Regions from separate parts of the Arthrobacter sp. GW822-FHT05G07 genome, predicted to be linked through region 2. Evidence: riboswitches for the same ligand, from Rfam matches in the RefSeq annotation. Region 2 holds a riboswitch; each other region holds the start of a gene.

Region 1 (7,192 bases), on a different contig from region 2:
AGAGGATGATGCCGCCGCGGGGGCCCGCGAGGGTCTTGTGCGTGGTGGACGTGGTGACGTGCGCGTGCGGGACCGGCGAGGGGTGCAGGCCCGCGGCCACAAGGCCGGCAAAGTGTGCCATGTCCACCATCAGGTACGCGCCCACGGAGTCGGCGATCCGGCGGAACTCAGCGAAGTCCAGCTGCCGCGCGTAAGCGGACCAGCCGGCGACGATGAGCGCCGGTTTGTGCTCTTGGGCCAGGCGCTCAACCTCGGCCATGTCCACGGTGTGGGTGTCCTCGCGAACGCCGTAGGGGACCACGTTGTAGAGCTTGCCGGAGAAGTTGATGCGCATGCCGTGGGTCAGGTGGCCGCCGTGGGCCAAGTTCAGCCCCATGATGGTGTCACCCGGCTTGATCAGGGCGTGCATCACGGAAGCGTTGGCCTGGGCACCGGAGTGCGGCTGGACGTTCGCGAATTCGGCGCCGAACAGTGCCTTGATGCGGTCGATCGCCAGCTGCTCAATGACATCGACGTGTTCGCAGCCGCCGTAGTAGCGCTTGCCCGGGTAACCCTCGGCGTATTTGTTGGTCAGCACCGAACCTTGGGCCTGCATCACGGCAACGGCCGTGTGGTTCTCGGAGGCGATCATTTCCAGCCCGTCGCGCTGGCGACCGAGTTCGTCGTCGATCTTTGCGGCGATCTCAGGATCCAGCTCTGATAGCTGGGCGTCCAGCGACGCCGACACAACTTGCTGGTACTCAGTCACAGATACCGGGTTCACAGTTCTCCACCGTTCGTTGCAGCGTATTCTTCGGCCGACATGAGCGGCCCTTCTTCCGTGGCGGCAACCTTGAAAAGCCAGCCGGCACCGTAGGGATCGTTGTTGATGAGTGCCGGATCGCTGACAACGGCGTCGTTGATCTCGGTCACCTCCCCCGTCACGGGCGAGTACAGGTCCGATACCGACTTGGTGGATTCAACCTCGCCACAGGTCTCGCCTGCGGTCACTGTGGAACCAACCTCGGGGAGGTCCACGTACACAATGTCGCCCAGGGCGTCAGCGGCTACAGCAGAGATCCCGATCCCGACAGGCCCGCCCCCATCAGAGGCAACCCACTCGTGCTCGGCCGAGTATTTCAATTCAGCAACTACCTTGCTCATTTCAATTCCTAACTTCTCGTGACTACTTTTGGCGCTTGTAGAACGGCAGGGCGACAACTTCGAATGGTTCGGCTTTGCCTCGGAGGTCGACCTCAACGATCGTTCCCGGCTCTGAATGCTCGACGTCGACGTAGGCCATCGCTACCGGGTAACCGAGCGTCGGGCTTGGCTGGCCGGAGGTGACTTCGCCGATCAGGGAGCCGTCCTTGAGCACCGAGTAGTGGGCGCGCGCGGCACGGCGGCGCGTGCCCTTGAGGCCCACGAGCTTCTGCCCAAGGGTGGACCCCACACCGGCAGCCTTGATGGCGGTGAGTGCCTCCCTGCCCACAAAGTCGCTTTCCTTGGCCAGGGAAACTACCGGGCCCAGGCCTGCTGCGTAGGCATTGACGTGCTGGGAGAGCTCGTTGCCGTAGAGCGGCATGCCGGCTTCAAGGCGGAGCGAATCGCGGGCGGCGAGACCTGCGGGGATGAGTCCGTGGCCTTCACCGGCTTCCAGCAGCGCTTCCCAGAGGCCTGCGGCGTCGACGTTCGGGACGTAGATCTCGAAGCCGTCTTCCCCGGTGTAGCCGGTGCGGGCGAGCAACAGGTCCTCCCCGTTGATGGATACCTCAACCGCGGCGTAGTACTTCAGTTCGGTGACCAACTCGTGCTGTTCCGCAGGGACCAGTTGCAGCAGGATGGCTTCAGCGGTCGGGCCCTGCACGGCGATGAGTGACGTCTCGGCAGAGACATCCTCGACGACGACGTCAAAACCGGCCGCGCGCTTCAGCAGCGCCGCGGAGACCACCTTGGCGTTGCCCGCATTGGGGACTACCAGGTACTTGTCTTCAGCCCGTCGGTAGGAGATGAGGTCGTCGATGATGCCGCCGTCGGCGTTGCAGATCAGCGAATACTTGGCCTTGCCTACAGCGATCGCTGACAGCTTGCCCACCAGGGCGTAGTCCAGGAAGGCCGCAGCGTCGGGGCCGCTGACCCAGACCTCGCCCATGTGGGAGAGATCGAACAGGCCCGCCGCGTTACGGACGGCATGGTGCTCGGCGAGTTCGGACTCGTACTTCAGCGGCATCTGCCAGCCGCCGAAGTCCGTGAAGGAAGCGCCGGCCTTTTTGTGCTGCTCGTAGAGAGCGGTGTAGTTCTCAGACATGTCGGGAGTCCTTAGTTTTCGAAGTCTTCGAGCGGAGGGCAGGAGCACACCAGGTTGCGGTCACCGGCAGCTCCATCGATGCGTCCAACTGGCGGGAAGTACTTGTCCTGCTTCAAGTGGTGGACGGGGAACGCTGCCTGCTCGCGCGGGTAGTCGCGGTCCCAGCCGGAATTTACGACGGCGGCAGCTGTGTGCGGCGCGTTGCGCAGCGGCGATTTCTCAAGAGTGAAATCACCGCTGGCCACCTGCTCGATCTCGGCGCGGATGGTGATCATGGCTTCGATGAAGCGGTCGATCTCGGCAAGGTCCTCGGACTCGGTCGGTTCCACCATGAGCGTGCCCGCAACCGGGAACGCGAGCGTGGGGGCGTGGAATCCGAAGTCGATGAGGCGCTTGGCCACGTCTTCAGCGGTAACTCCGGTGCGGGTGGTCAGTTCACGCAGATCCAGGATGCACTCGTGGGCAACAAGTCCGCCCTCGCCCGTGTACAGGACGGGGAAGTGCTCGTCCAGGCGGGAGGCAACGTAGTTGGCTGCGAGCAGCGCGGACTTCGTGGCGTCGGTGAGGCCTTGGCCGCCCATGAGTTTCACGTAGGCCCAGGAAATCGGCAGGACGCCGGCGGAGCCATAGCGGGAAGCTGAGATGGCCACGCCATGCCCTTCCTCGTGCGCTGCTTTGTTCGCATCGCCCGGCATGAACGGAGCCAAGTGTGCCTTCGCAGCAACAGGGCCAACGCCCGGTCCACCGCCGCCGTGCGGGATGCAGAAAGTCTTGTGCAGGTTCAGGTGCGATACGTCACCGCCGAACTTGCCCGGCTGGGCCAGGCCAACCAGCGCGTTCAGGTTCGCACCGTCAACGTACACCTGGCCGCCGGCTGCATGGATCGCGTCACAGACTTCGCGGACGTCGGCGTCGTAAACGCCGTGCGTGGAGGGGTAGGTGATCATGATGCAGGACAGGACGTCTTTGTTGGCTTCGATTTTGGCGGTCAGGTCTGCGTGATCGATGGTGCCGTCGGCAGCCGTGGCCACCACCACAACCTTCATCCCGGCCAAGACCGCGGACGCGGCGTTGGTACCGTGGGCCGACGCGGGGATCAAGCAGACAGTGCGCTGCTGGTCACCACGGGACAGGTGGTATCCACGGATGGCCAGCAGGCCGGCCAGCTCTCCCTGGGAACCGGCGTTCGGCTGGATGGAGACCTGGTCGTAGCCCGTGATCTCGGTGAGGTCGGCTTCCAGGTCTTCGATCAGTTCCCGCCAACCCGCTGTCTGGTGGTCCGGAGCGAACGGGTGGATCGACGCGAACTCAGGCCAGGAAATCGCTTCCATCTCAGCAGTCGCGTTGAGCTTCATGGTGCACGAACCCAGCGGAATCATGGTGCGGTCCAGTGCGAGGTCCCGGTCGGACAGCCTGCGGATATAGCGCAACAGCTGCGTCTCGGAACGGTGCGTGTTGAACACCGGGTGCTGCAGGAAGTCGCTGCTTCGGACCACGTCTGCGGGCAGTTCGAACCCTGCTGCGTCCCCTACCGGACCGGCTCCAAAGGCGACGGCCACCGCGGAGAGGACCTCCGGCGTCGTGGTTTCATCAATGCTCACCCCAACGGTGTCGGCGTCGATGAATCGCAGGTTGATGCCGCGTGCCTCGGCGGCGCCGATGACTTTGTCAGCCTTGCCGGGGACGCGCACTGTGAGGGTGTCGAAGAAGGACTCGGACGTAAGTTCCCGGCCAGCTTTCTTCAGCGCTGTGGCAAGGGTGCGGGCATGGCCGTGAACGGTTTCGGCGATCGCCTTCAGGCCTTCCGGACCGTGGTAGACGGCGTACATCGAGGCGACAATGGCCAGCAAGGCCTGCGCTGTACAGATGTTGGACGTCGCCTTTTCGCGGCGGATGTGCTGCTCGCGGGTCTGGAGGGCCAGACGGTACCCGGGGACGCCTGCGTTGTCCTTGGAAACGCCCACGATACGGCCGGGAAGTGTGCGCTCCATGCCTTCGCGGACCGCCATGTAGGCCGCGTGCGGGCCGCCGAAGAACAGGGGCACGCCGAAGCGCTGCGCGGTTCCGACGGCGATGTCCGCACCTTGTTCACCCGGGGGCGTGATGAGGGTGAGCGCCAAAAGGTCAGCCGCGACGGTGACCAGCGCACCGCGTTCCTTGGCGTCGGCGATCACGACGGAGTGATCGAAGACTCGGCCCGAAACGCCCGGCTGCTGGAGCACGATGCCATTGATGTCGCCGTCGGGAAGGCCCGCCGAAAGGTCAGCGATCTCCACCTCGAAGCCCAACGCCTCAGCGCGACCCTTCACGATCGCGATGGTCTGCGGGAGGAGGTCGGAGTCCAGGACAGTCTTACCGTCCTTGGCAGTCTGGTTCTTGTTGGCCCTGCGCATGAGCAACACGGCCTCGGCCACGGCGGTGGCTTCGTCCAGCAGGGAAGCGTTCGCAACGGGCAGGCCGGTGAGGTCCTGCACCATGGTCTGGAAATTGAGCAGCGCTTCGAGGCGGCCCTGGGAAATTTCCGGCTGGTACGGGGTGTAAGCCGTGTACCAGGCCGGAGCTTCAAGGATGTTGCGGCGAATGACCGGGGGCGTGACGGTGTCGTAGTAGCCCTGGCCGATCATCTGCACAGCGGTCTTGTTCTTGGAAGCGAGCTTCCGTAGCTCGGTCAGGACCTGGACCTCGGTGAGGGCGTCCTCCAACTTCAGGGCAGTGTCCTGGCGGATCGAATCGGGGACCGCGACGTCTACCAGGCCGTCGACAGAGTCGTAGCCAATGGCCTTGAGCATGGTGTCAACATCGGCTTGGCGACGGGCGCCGATGTGCCGGTCCGCGAAGGCGGTGGGGGTTGATTGAACAGTCAAGAGGAACTCCATGATTCAGGCGCCCAGTGAGCGCTCGATGATGTGGGTTCCTCCCCGCTCTGTATTGGACCTGAGAGATTCCGCAGGAATGGTTGCCTGCTTGCACCGTCGGTGAGCCCGGTTACCCGGACTGCTTTCCAGAGTTGCCTAACCGCGGCGGTACATGGGCCTGAGAGATTCCTGGGGAGGATTTGCTCCTACGGCGCCTGACTGGATGTACCGGCAGGGCTCTCCCGCCGCAGATCAAAAGCGTTGCGTCACCGTGAGTGACACGCTTCACACCATAGCTGGTTGTTTTGAAAAAGCGCAAGCAAGGTGAAGTTACTGATGCATCGCCTCATGGATTTGCAGCGCGAACCAGAGCTGGGCAACTGTGGACGTTTCACCCATATCCAGCCCCGTCAGCTCGCCGATTTTCCGTATCCGGTAGATGATGGTTTGCCGGTGCGCGAACAACGCCGTTGCGGTCTTTTGCCAGGACCGTTGCGAGTCCAGATACGTCCTGAGCGTGACGAGGAGATCGCCCTCCTGGCTCTGCTCGTAGTCGAAAATCGGGCCTAAAAGCCGCCGAACCAGCGCCGTTCCTTCCTCGAAACCCGTCAGCCCCAGCCATGACGGCCCCTCCGCATAGCGGGCCAGTGCCAGCTTGTTGGCACGGGCGGAGCCAAGCGCCCAGAGGGATTCCTGCAGTGCGCGTTGGATGTTGGCAACGGCCGCCGGCGCGCTGATCCCGATCGCAGCATCCGCCCCGGCACAGTGCGCCAGGACGTGGTCAGGGACGTCGGCCGGGACCACCACATGGAGCCTGTTGTTCCGCTTCAACGACGCCGACGCAACCCCGTGCCTCCACAGTTCGATGTGCACATTGGCCAGCCTGTCGCCGTCGTCCGCTTGTCTGTCTCCGCCGCCCGCCGACATCGAGGCGAGCAGGAAATCCTGGGGCGAAACCTCGAAAGCTGCCAGCCGGCTCTCCATTTCGGCCGCGCCCAAGCGTCCGTCCATTGCCTGCAGGAGGAACTCGCCGGCCAGCCGGTGGCGGCCTTCCAGCGACAAAACGATGCGCGAAAGCTGCAGTCCCAGCACGGTTGCGGCGTGAAGGAGTACGACGGCGTCCGGGTGCGGTTCGCTGTTGGGCAGCACCACCAGGAGCGCATTGGCATGCGTGGGAATGTCCATGGTGAGCACGTGACGGCCCCGGATGCGGTGCCACTGGAAGTTCTTTCCGGCGAGGGACACCTGCCCGGACAGCGGAGCCCATTCCTCGGCAAGGAACTCTGGCAGCGTTTGCCCGTCCGGATGCCAGGGATGGAGGCAGCGTCGGTCCACCACGAACAGGTTTGCGTCGAGCTCAGTGGCCAGCCGCTGGACCAGGCTCTGCCAATGGTCCTCGGAAGCTCCGGCGGTGCGGAGCAGATCGTAGACGCGGGCCGTCTGCCGCAGTCGGCGCGATTCTTCGAGCAGTGAGGACTCGGCAACCGACCGGGCGATTGCGATGAACGGCAGCGGATACGGGATGTTGACCAGTGGCAACGGCAGCCGCTCGCACGCCGCCAGGAATTCCGCGGTGAGGGGCGGCGCGTGCATCTTCTCACCGATCGCCAAGGCGCTGGCACCGCTGTCCACCAAGGCCTCTGCGAGCGCCACCTGACCTTGCGCGTCTGGCGGGATGGACAGGCCGTTGGTCATCATGAGCTCGCCGCCTGTCACCCATTCCCACAGTCTGGGCAGATCCGAGGTGTGGGCCCAGGTGATGCGGTTGTCCCGGCCCGCCGATCCTGCCAGGAGCGTGAGCCCGAGTTGAGGCTCGGCCACGAGTTCAGCCACGGTGATTGCCATGCGGGGTCCTGTTTTCCTTGCGTTCGATGAGGGGTTGGCGCCATTTCAGGCACCTCTTAGACATTCGTCTAAACGCCTCGACCATTTGTAGTCAATGTAGCGCTTTTCGGAGTGATCGGCGTCACCAAGAATGGAATTACTTACTTCCCGCTCAACGGCGAGCACCCCTCACCCCAAGGATTCTTCAATGGCAACGCATCAGCCC
Region 2 (7,192 bases):
CACTCCCCTTCCGACGGGGTCGGTGACGGGCAACGCAGCCATCGCTGACCTCCTGGGCTACGGCACCTCCAACACCTTTGAGACCGCCGTTGCCACCGCACCCACCGTCAACTCGGACGTTAAGAGCCTCAACCGCACCAATGGTGCGGACACCGACTCCAACGCGGCGGATTTCAGCCTCAGCGCCACCATCACCCCCACCGCCTCCAACGGCAGCGGAACCCCGCCCGTTGACCCCCAGCCCGAGCCCGGGGTCAAGACCATCGCCGAGATTCAAGGAACCGGTACAGCCAGCCCGTTTGTTGGCAGCACCGTGACAACCAGCGGCAAGGTCACCGCTGTCTATGCGACCGGCGGTTTCAACGGCTACTACGTCCAAACCGCCGGAAGTGGCGGGGACAACGCGGGGGCGGCCAGGACGGCGTCGGACGCTTTGTTCGTCTATTCGCCGTCGACGGCGCCAACGGTCCAACCGGGCGACTACGTGCAGCTCACCGGTGTGGTCAGCGAATTCGCCAGCCAAACCCAGCTGACCGTTGAGGCGGCGGGGTTAAAGAAGCTGACCGAAGCCGCGCCGGAGGTTAAGTCCACGCCGTTCACGCTGCCAGCCAATGAGGCCGCCCGGGAAAGCCTGGAAGGCATGCTCCTGGCCCCGCAAGGTGACTTTACGGTCTCGGACAACTACTCCCTGAACCAGTACGGCGAGATCGGCCTCGCGGCCGGCACATCGCCTTTGGTACAGCCGACGGCGGTAGCCACCTACGGTTCGCCGGAGTATGCCGCTGTGGTAGCGGACAACGCGCTGCGCGGGATCAAGCTCGACGACGGTGCGTCCACCAACTTCTTGAAGGACGCCACCACCAAGGCCCAGCAATTGCCCTACCTGACCACGTCCGATCCTGTCCGCGTCGGTTCCCCGGCGCAGTTCCGGACTGACGTCATCCTGGGCTACGGCAACAACTCCTGGAAGTTCCAGCCCCTGACTGCGCTGAGCCCGGCCAACGCTGGCTCTGTCCAGCCGGCGAGCTTCACCGCCTCCCGGCCCGAAGGTCCCGCCGACGTGGGGGGCAACCTCAAGCTGGCTTCCTTCAACGTGCTGAACTACTTCCCCACCACCGGTGACCAGCTGGCCGGCTGCGTCTTCTACACCGACCGCGAGGGCAACCCGATCACGGTCAAGGAAGGCTGCAACGCCCGCGGTGCTGCCAACGCGGAGAACTTCGAGCGCCAGCAGAGCAAGATCGTTGCCGCCATCACCAAGTCCGGCGCTGACGTCGTATCCCTTGAAGAGATCGAGAACTCGGCACAGTTCGGCAAGAACCGCGACGACGCCTTGTCCAAGCTGGTGGATGCCCTCAACGTCAAGACACCCGGTGTTTGGGACTACGTGCGCACACCCGCCAACGCTCCCCCGCTGAGCGACGAGGACATGATCCGCACAGCATTCATCTACAAGAAGGCAGCGGCCGAGCCCGTGGGCGAGTCCATCATCCACAACGACACCGTGGCCTTCGCAAGTGCCCGCAAGCCCCTCGCGCAGCTCTTCAAGCCGGTTGGCGGGGACGATGACAAAAAGTTCATCGCGATCGTGAACCACTTCAAGTCCAAGGGCTCCGCCGCGACCCCGGATGACACGGACAAGGGCCAGGGCGCGTCGAACATCGCACGCACAAAGCAGGCTGAATCCCTGCTCGCCTTCTCCAAGGACCTCCAGGCGTCCAAGGGCACGGACAAGGTCTTCCTGATCGGCGACTTCAACGCCTACGCGAAGGAAGATCCCATCAACGTCCTCACCGGCGCCGGTTACACCGACCTTGAGGTGGGTACAGGCAAGCACTCGTACCTCTTCGGAGGCATGGTTGGCTCGCTGGACCACATCCTCGCTTCTCCTGCCGCCCGCAAGGTGGTGACCGGAACAGACATCTGGAACATCAACTCCGTGGAGTCCGTCGCGCTGGAGTACAGCAGGTATAACAACAATGTGACCAACTACTATGCCCAGGACGAGTTCCGGGCCAGCGACCACGATCCTGTGGTGGTGGGCCTGAACCTGACTGCGGACCAACCGGCAACCGTCGACCTGCAGTTCCTGGGTATCAACGACTTCCACGGGCGGATCGACTCAAACACCGTCCTGTTCGCCGGAACGGTGGAAAAGCTCCGCGCTGCAGCTGCTCCCGGCGCTACGGCCTTCATTTCGGCCGGTGACAACATCGGTGCTTCCCTCTTCGCTTCTTCAGTGGCGAAGGACCAACCCACCATCGACGTCTTGAACGCGCTCGAATTGCAGGCTTCCGCTGTAGGCAACCACGAGTTCGACGGCGGTTGGGCGGACCTGCGCGACCGCGTCACAGCTGGAGGTACCAACGCGAAGTTCGCCTACCTGGGCGCGAACGTCTACCAGAAGGGCACCAGCACCCCGGTCCTGCCGGAGTACAAGGTGATGGACATGAACGGCATGCGGGTAGCAGTGATCGGTACTGTCACGCAGGAAGTTCCGTCCCTGGTGACCCCGGCCGGAATCGCGGATCTGGAGTTCGGCGATCCTGTGGAAGCCATCAACCGGGTTGCCGCGAAGATCAAGGCCGACAACCTGGCAGACCTCATCATCGTGGAAAACCACGACGGCGCTGCTTCCGGAACACCCGAGGGCGCCACGTTGGAGCAGGAAGTTGCAGCCGGCGGGCCGTTCGCCAAGCTGGTCAACGAAACCACTCCCGACGTCGCCGCGATCTTCACAGGACACACGCACAAGGAATACGCCTGGGACGCTCCGATCCTGGACGCCAACGGCCAGCCCACCGGCAAGACCCGCCCCATTGTGCAGACTGGCAACTACGGCGAGAACGTAGGCAGCGTGACCCTCACAGTGGACACCGCAAGCAAGTCCGTGACCTCTTACAAGGCCGCCATCGTGGACCGGACTACCGAGACCGCTGAAAGCCTCGTTGCCACCTACCCGCGTGTGGCGGCAGTGAAAACCATCGTGGACAAGGCCCTCGCCCAGGCTGCCGAGATCGGCAACCAGCCGGTAGGCGCGGTGACAGCTGATATCACCACGGCCTTCACCCCGGATCCCGCCGGCGGCGCCCCCAAGCGGGACGATCGCGCGAACGAATCCACGCTCGGCAACCTGGTGGCGGACTCCCTGGTGGATACACTCAAGGCTCCCGAACTGGGTGCGGCGGAGATCGGCGTCGTGAACCCCGGAGGCCTGCGTAATGAGCTGTACTACGCACCGGACGGGACCATCACCTACGCCGAGGCCAACGCGGTCCTGCCGTTCGTGAACAATCTCTGGACCACGTCGCTGACCGGCGCTCAGTTCAAGACGCTCCTGGAGCAGCAGTGGCAGACCAACGCCGACGGCACCATTCCCAGCCGCCCCTACCAGCAGCTGGGCGTGTCCAAGAACGTCAACTACACCTACGACGCCGCCCGCGCCGCAGGTGACCGCATCACCGGCATCTGGGTGAACGGTGCTGTGCTCGATCCTGCCAAGCAGTACAGGATCGGGACGTTCAGCTTCCTGGCTACCGGCGGTGACAACTTCCGGGTCTTCAAGGAAGGGACCAACACCAAAGACACGGGCTTGGTGGACCGCGATGCGTGGATCAAGTACCTGCGCGAGCACAACCCTGTTTCGCCCGACTTCGCACGCCGTTCCGTTGCCGTGGCCAACTCCACGGCGGCTGAGGTCAAGGCCGGAGAGTCCATTACGCTGGCCATCTCCAAGCTGAACCTCACCTCCATCGGCAGCCCGGCCAACGCAACGCTGAATGCAGTGTTCGTCGATGGCAAGGGCTCGGAATCGGCACTCGGTTCGGTCCCGGTGACCGCGGGCACCGCCACGGTGGACCTCAAGGTTCCCGCCGCGGCAGCTGCAGGCACCGGCACGTTGGTGCTGACCGCCGTCGAGAGCGGAACCGTGGTGAAAACGCTGGTGAACGTGGCGGAAAGCGGCACCAACCCGCCGCAGTGCACCGCACCCGTCAAGCCGTCCAAGTGGTACGACATCGTGGGATGGATCCGGTACGGCTTTGCCTGGTTGGAGTACCAGAGGTGCCTGAGGGGCTAGCCGCCCCTGAGCCACAGGGCCGAGAGGCCAGTACCCGCGAGGCCGGTACAAGGCAGGACCCCTCACGATCTTCTTCGTGAGGGGTCCTGCCTTTGGTTTGCGGCCTTTTGGGCCTGCGCGGTTACTTGTTCACGGGTTCCGGTTCCCGGTCCCTTTCTGCATCCCGCTGGAGCTCAGCCTTGAACTCCTCGTAACGGGCCAAGTGCGCGGGACGGCACCGGAGAATCAACCAGGCGACACCCAGAATGATGAACCACACGGGCGTGGCCAACAGGGCCGCGAGCGTGTCCGGTTGCGTGGTCAGAGCCCAGAGGACGAAGGCGAAGAACGCGAACACCACCCACACCATCACCACTCCACCGGGCATCTTGAACGCCGAGGACTCGTGCAAGTGCGGGCGGCGCTTCCGGAAGGCAAGGTAGCTCGCCAGGATGATGGACCAGACGAAGACGAAACACACAGCGGACACCGTAGTGACCATGTCGAACGCCTTGCCGATGTCCGAGCCGGCATACATGAGGACGACGCCGGACAGCAGCAGGATGCAGGACAGGAACAGGGCGTTGCGGGGCACTTTGCGTCCGGACAGCGCGCCGAAAACCTTGGGTGCGTCGCCTTCCTGCGCGAGTCCGAACACCATGCGGGACGTGGAGTAGATGCCAGAGTTTGCCGACGACATGGCCGAGGTCAGCACCACCAGGTTGACGATGGTGGCCGCTGCGCCGAGACCAGCGAGCGAGAACATGGCGATGAAGGGGCTATGTCCGGCAGCAAACTGGGTCCACGGGGTGACGGACATGAGGATGATCAGCGCGCCCACATAAAAGAGCAGCACGCGGATGGGGATGGAGTTGATGGCTTTGGGGAGGTTCTTCTCGGGGTCCTTGGCCTCGGCAGCTGTTGTGCCCACGAGTTCGATGCCCACGAACGCGAAGACGGCGATCTGGAAGCCGGCCACGAAGCCCATGAATTCATTCGGGAAGAAGCCGCCGTGGCTCCACAGGTTGGTGAAGCTGGCCGGTCCGGCGTCGGACTGGAAGCCGCTGAAAATCATGAATAGGCCAACGATGATGAGCGCCGCAATGGCCACGATCTTGATGAGGGCGAACCAGAACTCCGTCTCACCGAAGGCTTTCACGGTGGCGAGGTTCAGGAGCAGGAGGATGCCGATGGTGATCAGGCCCGGCACCCAGAGGGGCAGGGAGGGCCAAAGTTCCTGGGAATACCCCGCGATTGCGATCACGTCCGCGATCCCGGTGATCACCCAGCAGAACCAGTAAGTCCAGCCGGTGAAGAAGCCGGCCCACGGTCCCAGGAGGTCGGCGGCGAAGTCGCTGAAGGATTTGTAATTGAGGTTGCTGAGCAGCAGTTCGCCCATGGCGCGCATAACGAAGAACAGCATGAAGCCGATGATCATGTACACGAAGATGACGGATGGGCCGGCAGCGGAAATGGTCTTGCCGGATCCCATGAAGAGGCCGGTGCCAATGGCTCCGCCGATGGCGATGAGCTGGATGTGGCGGTTGCTGAGTTGTCGCTCGAGGTGGGGTAAATCTGTGCCGGTGGAAGGCGGGCGCTGAATCGTCAAAGGAACTCCATCGTTCAGGCGGCACGGGGTGCCACATTGATTCGGGTTCCTCCCCGCTCTGTACGTGGACCTGAGAGTTTCCGCCTTCCTGCAGGGCAGGAAGGCTTGCACCTTCGGTGAGCCCGGTGACCGGACTGCTTTCCAGAGTTGCCTCGCCGCGGCGGTACATGGGCCTGAGAGATTCCTGGGGAGGGTTTGCTCCTACGGCGCCTGACGGGATGTACCGGCAGGACTCTCCCGCCGCAGATCAAAAGCGCGCACACCCAAGTGGGTGATGCAGCTCACACAGTAGCCAAGGTCGGGTAGAGGTGCAACCCCACGTCCCTAGCGGCACAGAATGCTACGCGCAATCTCATCAGCATCGCGGAGCGTCCGCTGGCCGCTCGCGTAGGCGGGTCCGGTGCGCGGCCTGGCCTCGGCAGCGATGGCTGTCCCCCACTGCGAAGCGGACAATTGCAGGCCAAGGACATACAAGTTCCTGGTGATGGATCCGTTGGCAGCCAGAGGCCTGTAAGGATGGGGTTCCACGTCCAGGCCGGTGGTCTGCATGGGCGTGCCCTCAACACTCATCATGATCTTGGTGCGGACCAGCCCGTCGGACATGAGCTGTTCCAGCAGCGGCGAGAGGTTGATGCCCACCCTGTTTGCCGGCGACATCGCCTCGATAAGCGTCCGCGCTTCAACCGGACCGTCGTGAACCCACGGCGAAACCGCCCGGAACAGCTTGGCACCCCGGTCCACACTGAACTTCGGATCCGGTCCCACGAAACTTACGACGCCGGCACGCGCCAAAGCGGCCAACTGCTCCGATCGCAGGGCTGGCGCTCCGCTGGCGAGGCCTTCCACGAACGACTCGAACCAGCCGCGCAAACCCGCCAGCCAGGACTCATCGGTGATTCCGCCATCCGCCACGACGGATTTGAGGATGGCCCGGCCGGTGTGGAGGGCGCCGATGGCCATCTTGACGGGGTCCGCCTCGCCGAGTGCAGATCGTCGGGCATCATCATCAAGGTAGGCCGTGATTGCGTCATCCAACTCGCTCCGGGAAGCAAAGGTACGGCCTGCGAGCGGCGCTGCGAGCCCTCTCAGGTTCAGCCGACGGGAGGCAACGACGTGCTTTTCCACCACGTCTCCCACCTTTATTTCCCAGTTCGCCGTGGTGTGCGCATGTGGTTGGAGCGCGTCCTCCAGGTCAGCCAGGAACTGTGCGGGGTCCTTGATCGCGGCGGGCTGGGACCGTGCAAGCGTTGAATAGTAGGCCCAGAGTGCATCACGGTGAAGCAGAGGCCAAAGGTCATGATCGAAGCCCGGCTGGATACCCGCTGCACGGAACCGGTCCACGGCATCTTCCGTCAGGTAGCGCATGGTGATGCTGCTGGGGTAGTAGCCCGCCAGCCCCGCCTTGGCACGATACGGGGTGCCCCTGCGGGACGCAGCAATGATCCGGGGCTCCCTGCCCGATGCCCGGTACTCGAGGATGCCCGCGCCGGGCGAACCAGCCTCAACGAACTTGCCGCCGCGGGCCT
Region 3 (7,192 bases), on a different contig from region 2:
CGGAGCACGACGGCGGCGAGCACTGCCGCACCAGCCATCAGTACCAGCCCAATCGCCGCAGTGATGTGAACACCGGACTCGAAAGCTGTCCGGGCGGCATGTGTCAATGCCTCTGACAACGGGGCCGGAAGTGCGGCCGCCGCATCAACAGCGCCGGCCAGCGTTTCCGTGGAATTCCCGGCAGCCTGCTCCGAGATGCCGTCCGGAATGATCAGGTTGTGCTGGTAGGACGCCGTGAGGATGGAGCCGAGTACAGCGGTTCCCAGGAGCGATCCCAGCTCGTAGCCGGTCTCGGAGATGGCCGAGGCCGCTCCGGACTTGTCTGCCGGCACTGAAGCCAGGATGAGGTCATTGGAGATGGTCTCCGCGGCACCCACACCAACAGCCAGGACGGTCAGGGCCGACAACAGGAACACGGGCCCGCTGCCGTGATCGCCCACTACGACGATCAGATAACCCACGGCGCTCAGCGTCAGCCCGGCAGCCACAACAGACCCTGGCCGCACGCGCTTGACCAGCGGTACCACCAGCAGGCCGGCGATGACCGTAGCCAGGAGGGCGGGGATCATCGCGATGCCTGCCTCCATGGGGGACTGACCTTCAACCAGCTGCAGGTGCTGGGCGAAGAAGTAGATGAATCCGGTCATGGAGAAGAGGGACAGCACATTGGCCACGATGGCTGTGCTGAACACCTTGTTCTTGAACAAGGCGACATCGAGCATGGGGCTCTCGATCCGCTGCTGGCGGCGAACGAACAGGATGCCCATCACCACGCCGAAGCCCATGAAGGCTGCTGCAGAGGCTCCGAAGCCATGCACCGCGAATTCCTTGATGCCGTAAACAAATGGAGCCATGGTGACAACGGACAGGACGATGCTCGGCACGTCCACGCGTCCCGGGTTGGAGTCCCTGGACTCCGGAATCAGGACCCGGCCGAAAGCCAGGAGCGGGAGGAGCAGGAAAGCTGCCACAAGGAAGACGGCACCCCACCAGAAGTGTTCAACCAGCCAACCGCCGAAGATCGGACCGAGGGCGGCACCGCCGGAGAAGCCGGCAGCCCAGACAGCGATCGCGAGCCGGCGACGGTTCGGGTCGGTAAAGATGTTCCGGATCAGGGAGAGCGTGGAGGGCATCAGCATGGCGCCGAAGACGCCAAGGCCGGCGCGTCCGGCAATTAGCCATTCCGCGGTCGGGGCGAATGCCGTAGCGGCCGACACTGCAGCGAAGCCTGTGCTGCCGATCAGCAGCAACCGGCGTCGTCCGATCCTGTCGCCCAGGTTACCCATGGAAACCAGCAGCGCAGCCAGTACCAGGGGATAGGCGTCCACGATCCAGAGAAGTTGGACGCCGCCAACCTCCAGGGATCGGGCAATCTCGGGCAGGGCAAAGGTGAGCGCGGTGTTGTCGACGGCCACCAGCAGCACCGGGAACATCAGGAGCGCCAGAGCCGTCCAATCGCGCCACGGTGCTGCCTGGCCCTTAACGGGACGAGCGGAACGGGGTGCTTGGGTTGAGGACGGCGAGTACATGTCACTTACTGTACCGTCCAGACGGTACAGTTTCAAATGGAACCCCCCAAGCCTTTAGGGAATGATGTACCTATGCCACGAAAACCAGTTGCCCGGGATGCCGTCCTGGATGCCTACGAAGCCCTCCTTATTGAGGTAGGGGAGCGGGCTGCCACTCTCGATGCGGTTGCCAAGCGCGCAGGGGTGTCCAAAGGTGGGCTGCTGTACCACTTTCCCAATAAGGAAGCGCTGACCACGGCCCTTTTGGAGCGCCTGGACCTGCTCGCCGATGAAGATACCGAACTGATGAAGGCAGCACCGGATGGTTCGGCTGCCTACTTCATCAGGTCCTCGCTCTGGGCAGATACGCCCATGGATCGGGCCTTCGTCGCCGCTACCAGGCTGGCTGAGGTGGCTCACGAGGAAACCCGCCGCAGGTTTGCTGCTATCCAGCAACGGTGGCTGGACGTGCTGGCGGAGGATGTTGGACCCGAGGTTGCCAAAGCTGTGAGTTACATGGGCGACGGCCTCTATTTCAATGCGATTTTTGAAGGCGGGCAGGAGGGCGGAAACGCCGGGCGGGAGGCCGACGTCGAAATCCTGCTGGGAGTCCTCGAGCGGCTACGGAAGTAGCGATTCATCCATTTGCTGCAGCGCCCCGGACGTAGGACAATTAACCCTTGTGGCGTGCCCAACGCGGTGCCCACACACAACTGAACATGCCTTTGATCTGCGGCGGGAGAGTCCTGCAAGCAAGTGATGCAGGCGCCGTAGGAGCAAACCCTCCCCAGGAATCTCTCAGGCCCACGCACCGCCGCGGCGAGGCAACTCTGGAAAGCAGCAGGCACGGAACCCACCTCAGGGTGAAAGTGCTGTGCTCACCGACGGTGCAAGCGATGGTTGTTCACGCAACGCGCGGAAACTCTCAGGTCCAATACAGAGCGGGGAGGAACCCAGCCGCTGTGGCGTACCCAAACGCTGCCCAAGTAATGGAGTTCCTTCGTGACGGTTAGTTCTGCCTCCACCACCTTCGTCGATCGGCATATCGGCGCCCGCCGCCAGGCCGACATTGAGACCATGCTCAAGTCCGTCGGCTACGACACCGTCGATTCGCTGGTCGACACCGCCGTCCCGAACGACATCCGCCAGGATGTCGCCCTCACCCTTCAGAACGCACTGAGTGAAGTTGAAGTTCTGGCTGAGCTGCGCAAGCTCGCTTCCAAGAACAAGACCGCCGTTCAGATGATCGGCCAGGGCTACTACGACACCGTGACGCCGCCGGTGATCCGCCGCAACATCCTCGAGTCCCCAGCCTGGTACACCGCCTACACCCCCTACCAGCCGGAAATCTCGCAGGGCCGCCTCGAAGCGCTGCTCAATTTCCAGACCATGGTCCAGGACCTGGTGGGCCTGCCGATCGCCAACGCCTCGCTCCTGGACGAAGCAACGGCTGTGGCCGAGGCCGTCCTCATGATGCGCCGCGCCAACAAGAACAAGGCCGTTCAGGATGGCAAGACCGTCCTCGACGCAGACTGCCTCCCGCAGACCATCGCCATCGTCAAGGGCCGCGCCGAAGCGCTCGGCTTCGAGGTTGAGGTCGCTGACCTTTCCCTTGGCCTCCCGGAAGGTGCCATCAACGGCGTCGTCCTCCAGCAGCCCGGCGTGTCCGGCCGCGTGTTCGACCACTCCGCCGTGATCGCTGACGCCAAGGAACGCGGCGCGCTGGTGACCGTCGCTGCCGACCTCCTCTCACTGACCCTCATCACCCCTCCAGGTGAGCAGGGCGCCGACATCGCCGTTGGTTCCGCACAGCGCCTGGGTGTTCCGCTCTTCTTCGGCGGCCCGCACGCCGCGTACATGGCCGTCCAAAAGGGCCTGGAGCGTTCCATGCCCGGCCGTCTGGTGGGCGTTTCCAAGGACGACGCCGGTGTCCCCGCCTACCGCTTGGCGCTGCAGACCCGCGAGCAGCACATCCGCCGCGAGAAGGCCACGTCCAACATCTGTACCGCGCAAGCGCTGCTCGCCATCGTGGCCTCAATGTATGCCGTCTACCACGGCCCCGAGGGCTTGAAGGCGATCGCCGAAACCGCTCACGGTCACGCCCGTACCCTTGCAGCGTCCCTGAAGGCTGCCGGCGTCGAGGTCCTTCACGGTTCCTTCTTCGACACCATCACCGTCCGCGTCCCCGGTAAGGCTGCCGAGATCATCGCCGCAGCGGAGGCCAAGGGCATCAACCTGCGCGGCATCGACGCTGACACTCTGGGAATTTCCGTCGATGAGACCACTACATCTGAAATTGTCGGCGGTCTCCTTGATGTCTTCGGCGCTTCGGTCACTGAAGCCGCTGAAGGCTTTGCGCTTGAAGGTTCCGTTGAGCGTACGAGCGACTTCATGCAGCACCCCGTGTTCAACACGCACCGCTCCGAAACCCAGCTCCTGCGCTACATCCGCAAGCTCTCGGACCGCGACCTCGCGCTGGATCGCACCATGATCCCGCTGGGATCGTGCACCATGAAGCTGAACGCCACAGCCGAGATGGAAGCCATCTCCTGGCCGGAGTTCGCCTCCATCCACCCGTTCGCTCCGGATTCCCAGACTGAGGGCTGGCGTGAACTCATCACCGACCTCGAAGCACAGCTGACCGAAATCACCGGCTACGACCAAGTCTCCATCCAGCCGAACGCCGGTTCCCAAGGTGAGCTCGCCGGACTGCTGGCCATCCGCGGCTATCACCTGTCCCGTGGCGACGAACAGCGCAACGTCTGCCTCATCCCCGCCTCAGCCCACGGCACCAACGCAGCGTCGGCAGTCCTGGCCGGCATGAAGGTGGTTGTGGTTGCCACGGCACCCGATGGCACCATCGATCACGTTGACCTCAAGAACAAGATCGAAGCTAACCGGGACGCCCTCTCGGCCATCATGATCACCTACCCGTCCACGCACGGTGTGTACGACGCCGACGTCCGGGAAGTCTGCGACGCCATCCACGAGGCCGGCGGCCAGGTGTACATCGACGGCGCCAACCTCAACGCACTGGTTGGCTTGGCCCAGCCGGGCAAGTTCGGCGGCGACGTGTCCCACCTGAACCTGCACAAGACCTTCTGCATCCCCCACGGCGGCGGCGGACCCGGCGTTGGCCCCGTAGCTGCAAAGGCACACCTCGCACCGTTCATGCCCGGCGATGCAGCCTCCTGGACCGAAGGCAACGACGTCCCGATTTCGGCTTCCCGTTTCGGTTCCGCCGGTGTCCTTCCAATCTCCTGGGCTTACGTGAAGCTCATGGGCGGCCAGGGACTCACCGAGGCAACCAAGTCCGCGCTGCTTGCCGCGAACTACATCGCATCCCGCCTCAACGACCACTTCCCGGTCCTGTACACCGGCGAAGGCGGACTCGTGGCCCACGAGTGCATCCTGGACCTGCGTGAACTGACGGCAAAGACCGGGGTCACCGCTGAGGACGTTGCCAAGCGCCTCATCGACTTCGGCTTCCACGCGCCTACCCTGGCCTTCCCGGTGGCGGGCACGCTCATGGTGGAGCCCACCGAATCGGAAGACCTCGTGGAGATCGACCGCTTCATCGAAGCCATGATCACCATCCGCAAGGAAATCGACCAGGTTGCTGCCGGTGACTTCTCCGTGCAGGATTCCCCGCTTCGCCGCGCGCCGCACACAGCCGCCGCCGTCGTAAGTTCTGACTGGGACCGTGCGTACCCGCGCGAGCAGGCCGCCTTCCCGGTCCACCACCTCAAGCAGGACAAGTACTTCCCGCCCGTTGGCCGCATTGACGGCGCAGCCGGAGACCGCAACCTGGTCTGCTCCTGCCCGCCGATCGAAGACTTCGAGAACTAGGACGGTCCCACAAAATGACTGAGAACTACACAGCTCTCTACGAAGAGCACAAGAAGCTCGGCGCGTCCTTCACCGACTTCGGCGGCTGGCAGATGCCGCTCAAGTACTCGTCCGAGTTGGCCGAGCACCACGCAGTCCGCAAGTCCGCCGGCCTGTTCGACCTCTCCCACATGGGTGAAGTCTGGGTCACCGGTCCCGAGGCAGCCGCGTTCCTCGACTACGCCTTGGTGGGCAAGATCTCCGCCATGGCCGACGGTAAAGCAAAGTACTCGCTGATCTGCCAGGAAGACGGCGGCATCATCGATGACCTCATCACCTACCGCCGCGGCTCCGAGAAGTTCCTGGTGGTCCCGAACGCGGGCAACGCGAAGGTTGTGGCCACGGCGTTACTGGAGCGGGCGGCCGGGTTCGACGTCGAGGTCCAGGACGCATCCGCTGAAACCTCGCTGATCGCGGTGCAGGGTCCCCTCGCCGAAGCGATCCTCCTCCGCTTGGTGCCCGTCGAGCAGCATGCGCTGGTCACCGAACTCAAGTACTACGCGGCGGTCGAAGTACCGTTCACGTTCGACGGCGGCACGCAAGACTTGCTGCTCGCCCGCACCGGTTACACCGGGGAAGACGGCTTCGAGATCTTCGTAGCCAACGACTCCGCTGCAGCCCTCTGGCAGGCCATCGCCGGCGCCGCTGAAGAAGGCGAACTGACCCCCGCCGGCCTGGCTTCACGCGACTCCCTGCGTCTCGAAGCCGGGATGCCCCTCTACGGCAACGAACTCTCCCGTGAAGGCAACCCCTTCGCGGCAGGACTCGGACCCGTAGTGGCACTGTCCAAGGAAGGTGACTTCGTCGGCAAGGACGCACTCGCTGCCCTCAAAGCTGACGGTGCCGGCTCCACCAGCGGACGCAAGCTCGTTGGCCTCAAAGGCCTGGGCCGCAGGGCCGGTCGCGGCCACTACCCGGTCCTCAAAGACGGCGCCGTGGTTGGCGAAGTCACCTCCGGTCAGCCCAGCCCCACGCTCGGCTACCCGGTAGCGTTGGCGTATGTCGACGTCGAACACTCAGAGCTTGGTACCGCACTGGACATCGACCTGCGCGGTAAGAGTGAGCCGTTCGAAGTCGTCGCACTGCCGTTCTACAAGCGGGTTCGCTGAGTCAGTCGCCTTCGGCCGGCGGGTCCGACCTCCTCTGCATGCTCGGTCGCATGTGCGCCCGCCGAGGAATTCGGTGCCCCACCATCCCAGCCATAGTTTTTGACCAACCATAGTAAGGAATCAGAATGCCCAAAGTAGCGCCCGAACTTCAGTACTCCGACGAGCACGAGTGGGTTTCTCGCGGGGACGGGAACTCAGTGTCCGTTGGTATCTCCGAGGTCGCCACCGACGCACTGGGTGACATTGTGTACGTTGACCTTCCCGAGGTCGGTTCGACTGTTACTGCAGGCGAGACCTGTGGCGAGGTTGAATCCACCAAGTCGGTATCGGACCTGTACTCGCCGGTCACCGGTGAGGTCACCGAGATCAACGACGCCGTTGTATCCGACCCCGCCCTGATCAACAACGATCCTTACGGCGCCGGTTGGTTGTTCAAGGTCGCCGCTGAGTCCGACGGCCCCCTGCTCTCAGCCGAGGAGTACGCCTCCAAGAACGGCGGAGACCTCTCCTAACTTCCCATCGCCAGTCCGATTCGGGGGTTGGCTGCGGGATGTGCCGTGCGCCCGGCATGTTCGGCAGCTTAGCCCCGTATTGGACGACCGAGCCCGCGGAGGACGTCGTCCCCGACGGGCCACCACCACCGGCCCACTGTGGCGTAGCGTGGGATTGTAGAACTGAATAAAATTG

The links. Region 2 has a riboswitch for glycine ahead of cycA (D-serine/D-alanine/glycine transporter). Riboswitches for the same ligand answer to the same signal wherever they lie in the genome.
Region 1: it holds a riboswitch for glycine, as region 2 does, so the genes downstream of both, gcvP (aminomethyl-transferring glycine dehydrogenase) here and cycA (D-serine/D-alanine/glycine transporter) in region 2, are expected to answer to the same signal.
Region 3: it holds a riboswitch for glycine, as region 2 does, so the genes downstream of both, gcvP (aminomethyl-transferring glycine dehydrogenase) here and cycA (D-serine/D-alanine/glycine transporter) in region 2, are expected to answer to the same signal.

What each region holds. Positions count from the first base shown of each region.
Region 1 is NZ_JBXALT010000006.1:365,181-372,372, reverse strand. It holds gene glyA (serine hydroxymethyltransferase) at 1-763, opposite strand, end outside; gene gcvH (glycine cleavage system protein GcvH) at 760-1,143, opposite strand; gene gcvT (glycine cleavage system aminomethyltransferase GcvT) at 1,166-2,287, opposite strand; gene gcvP (aminomethyl-transferring glycine dehydrogenase) at 2,299-5,151, opposite strand; glycine riboswitch at 5,299-5,397, opposite strand; gene AC1RJY_RS12825 (PucR family transcriptional regulator) at 5,473-6,987, opposite strand; gene speB (agmatinase) at 7,175-7,192, shown strand, end outside.
Region 2 is NZ_JBXALT010000007.1:273,413-280,604, reverse strand. It holds gene AC1RJY_RS14110 (ExeM/NucH family extracellular endonuclease) at 1-4,078, shown strand, start outside; gene cycA (D-serine/D-alanine/glycine transporter) at 4,200-5,666, opposite strand; glycine riboswitch at 5,818-5,916, opposite strand; gene AC1RJY_RS14100 (FAD/NAD(P)-binding protein) at 5,991-7,192, opposite strand, start outside.
Region 3 is NZ_JBXALT010000001.1:562,672-569,863, reverse strand. It holds gene AC1RJY_RS02505 (MFS transporter) at 1-1,529, opposite strand, end outside; gene AC1RJY_RS02500 (TetR/AcrR family transcriptional regulator) at 1,602-2,141, shown strand; glycine riboswitch at 2,235-2,332, shown strand; gene gcvP (aminomethyl-transferring glycine dehydrogenase) at 2,511-5,357, shown strand; gene gcvT (glycine cleavage system aminomethyltransferase GcvT) at 5,372-6,505, shown strand; gene gcvH (glycine cleavage system protein GcvH) at 6,631-7,017, shown strand.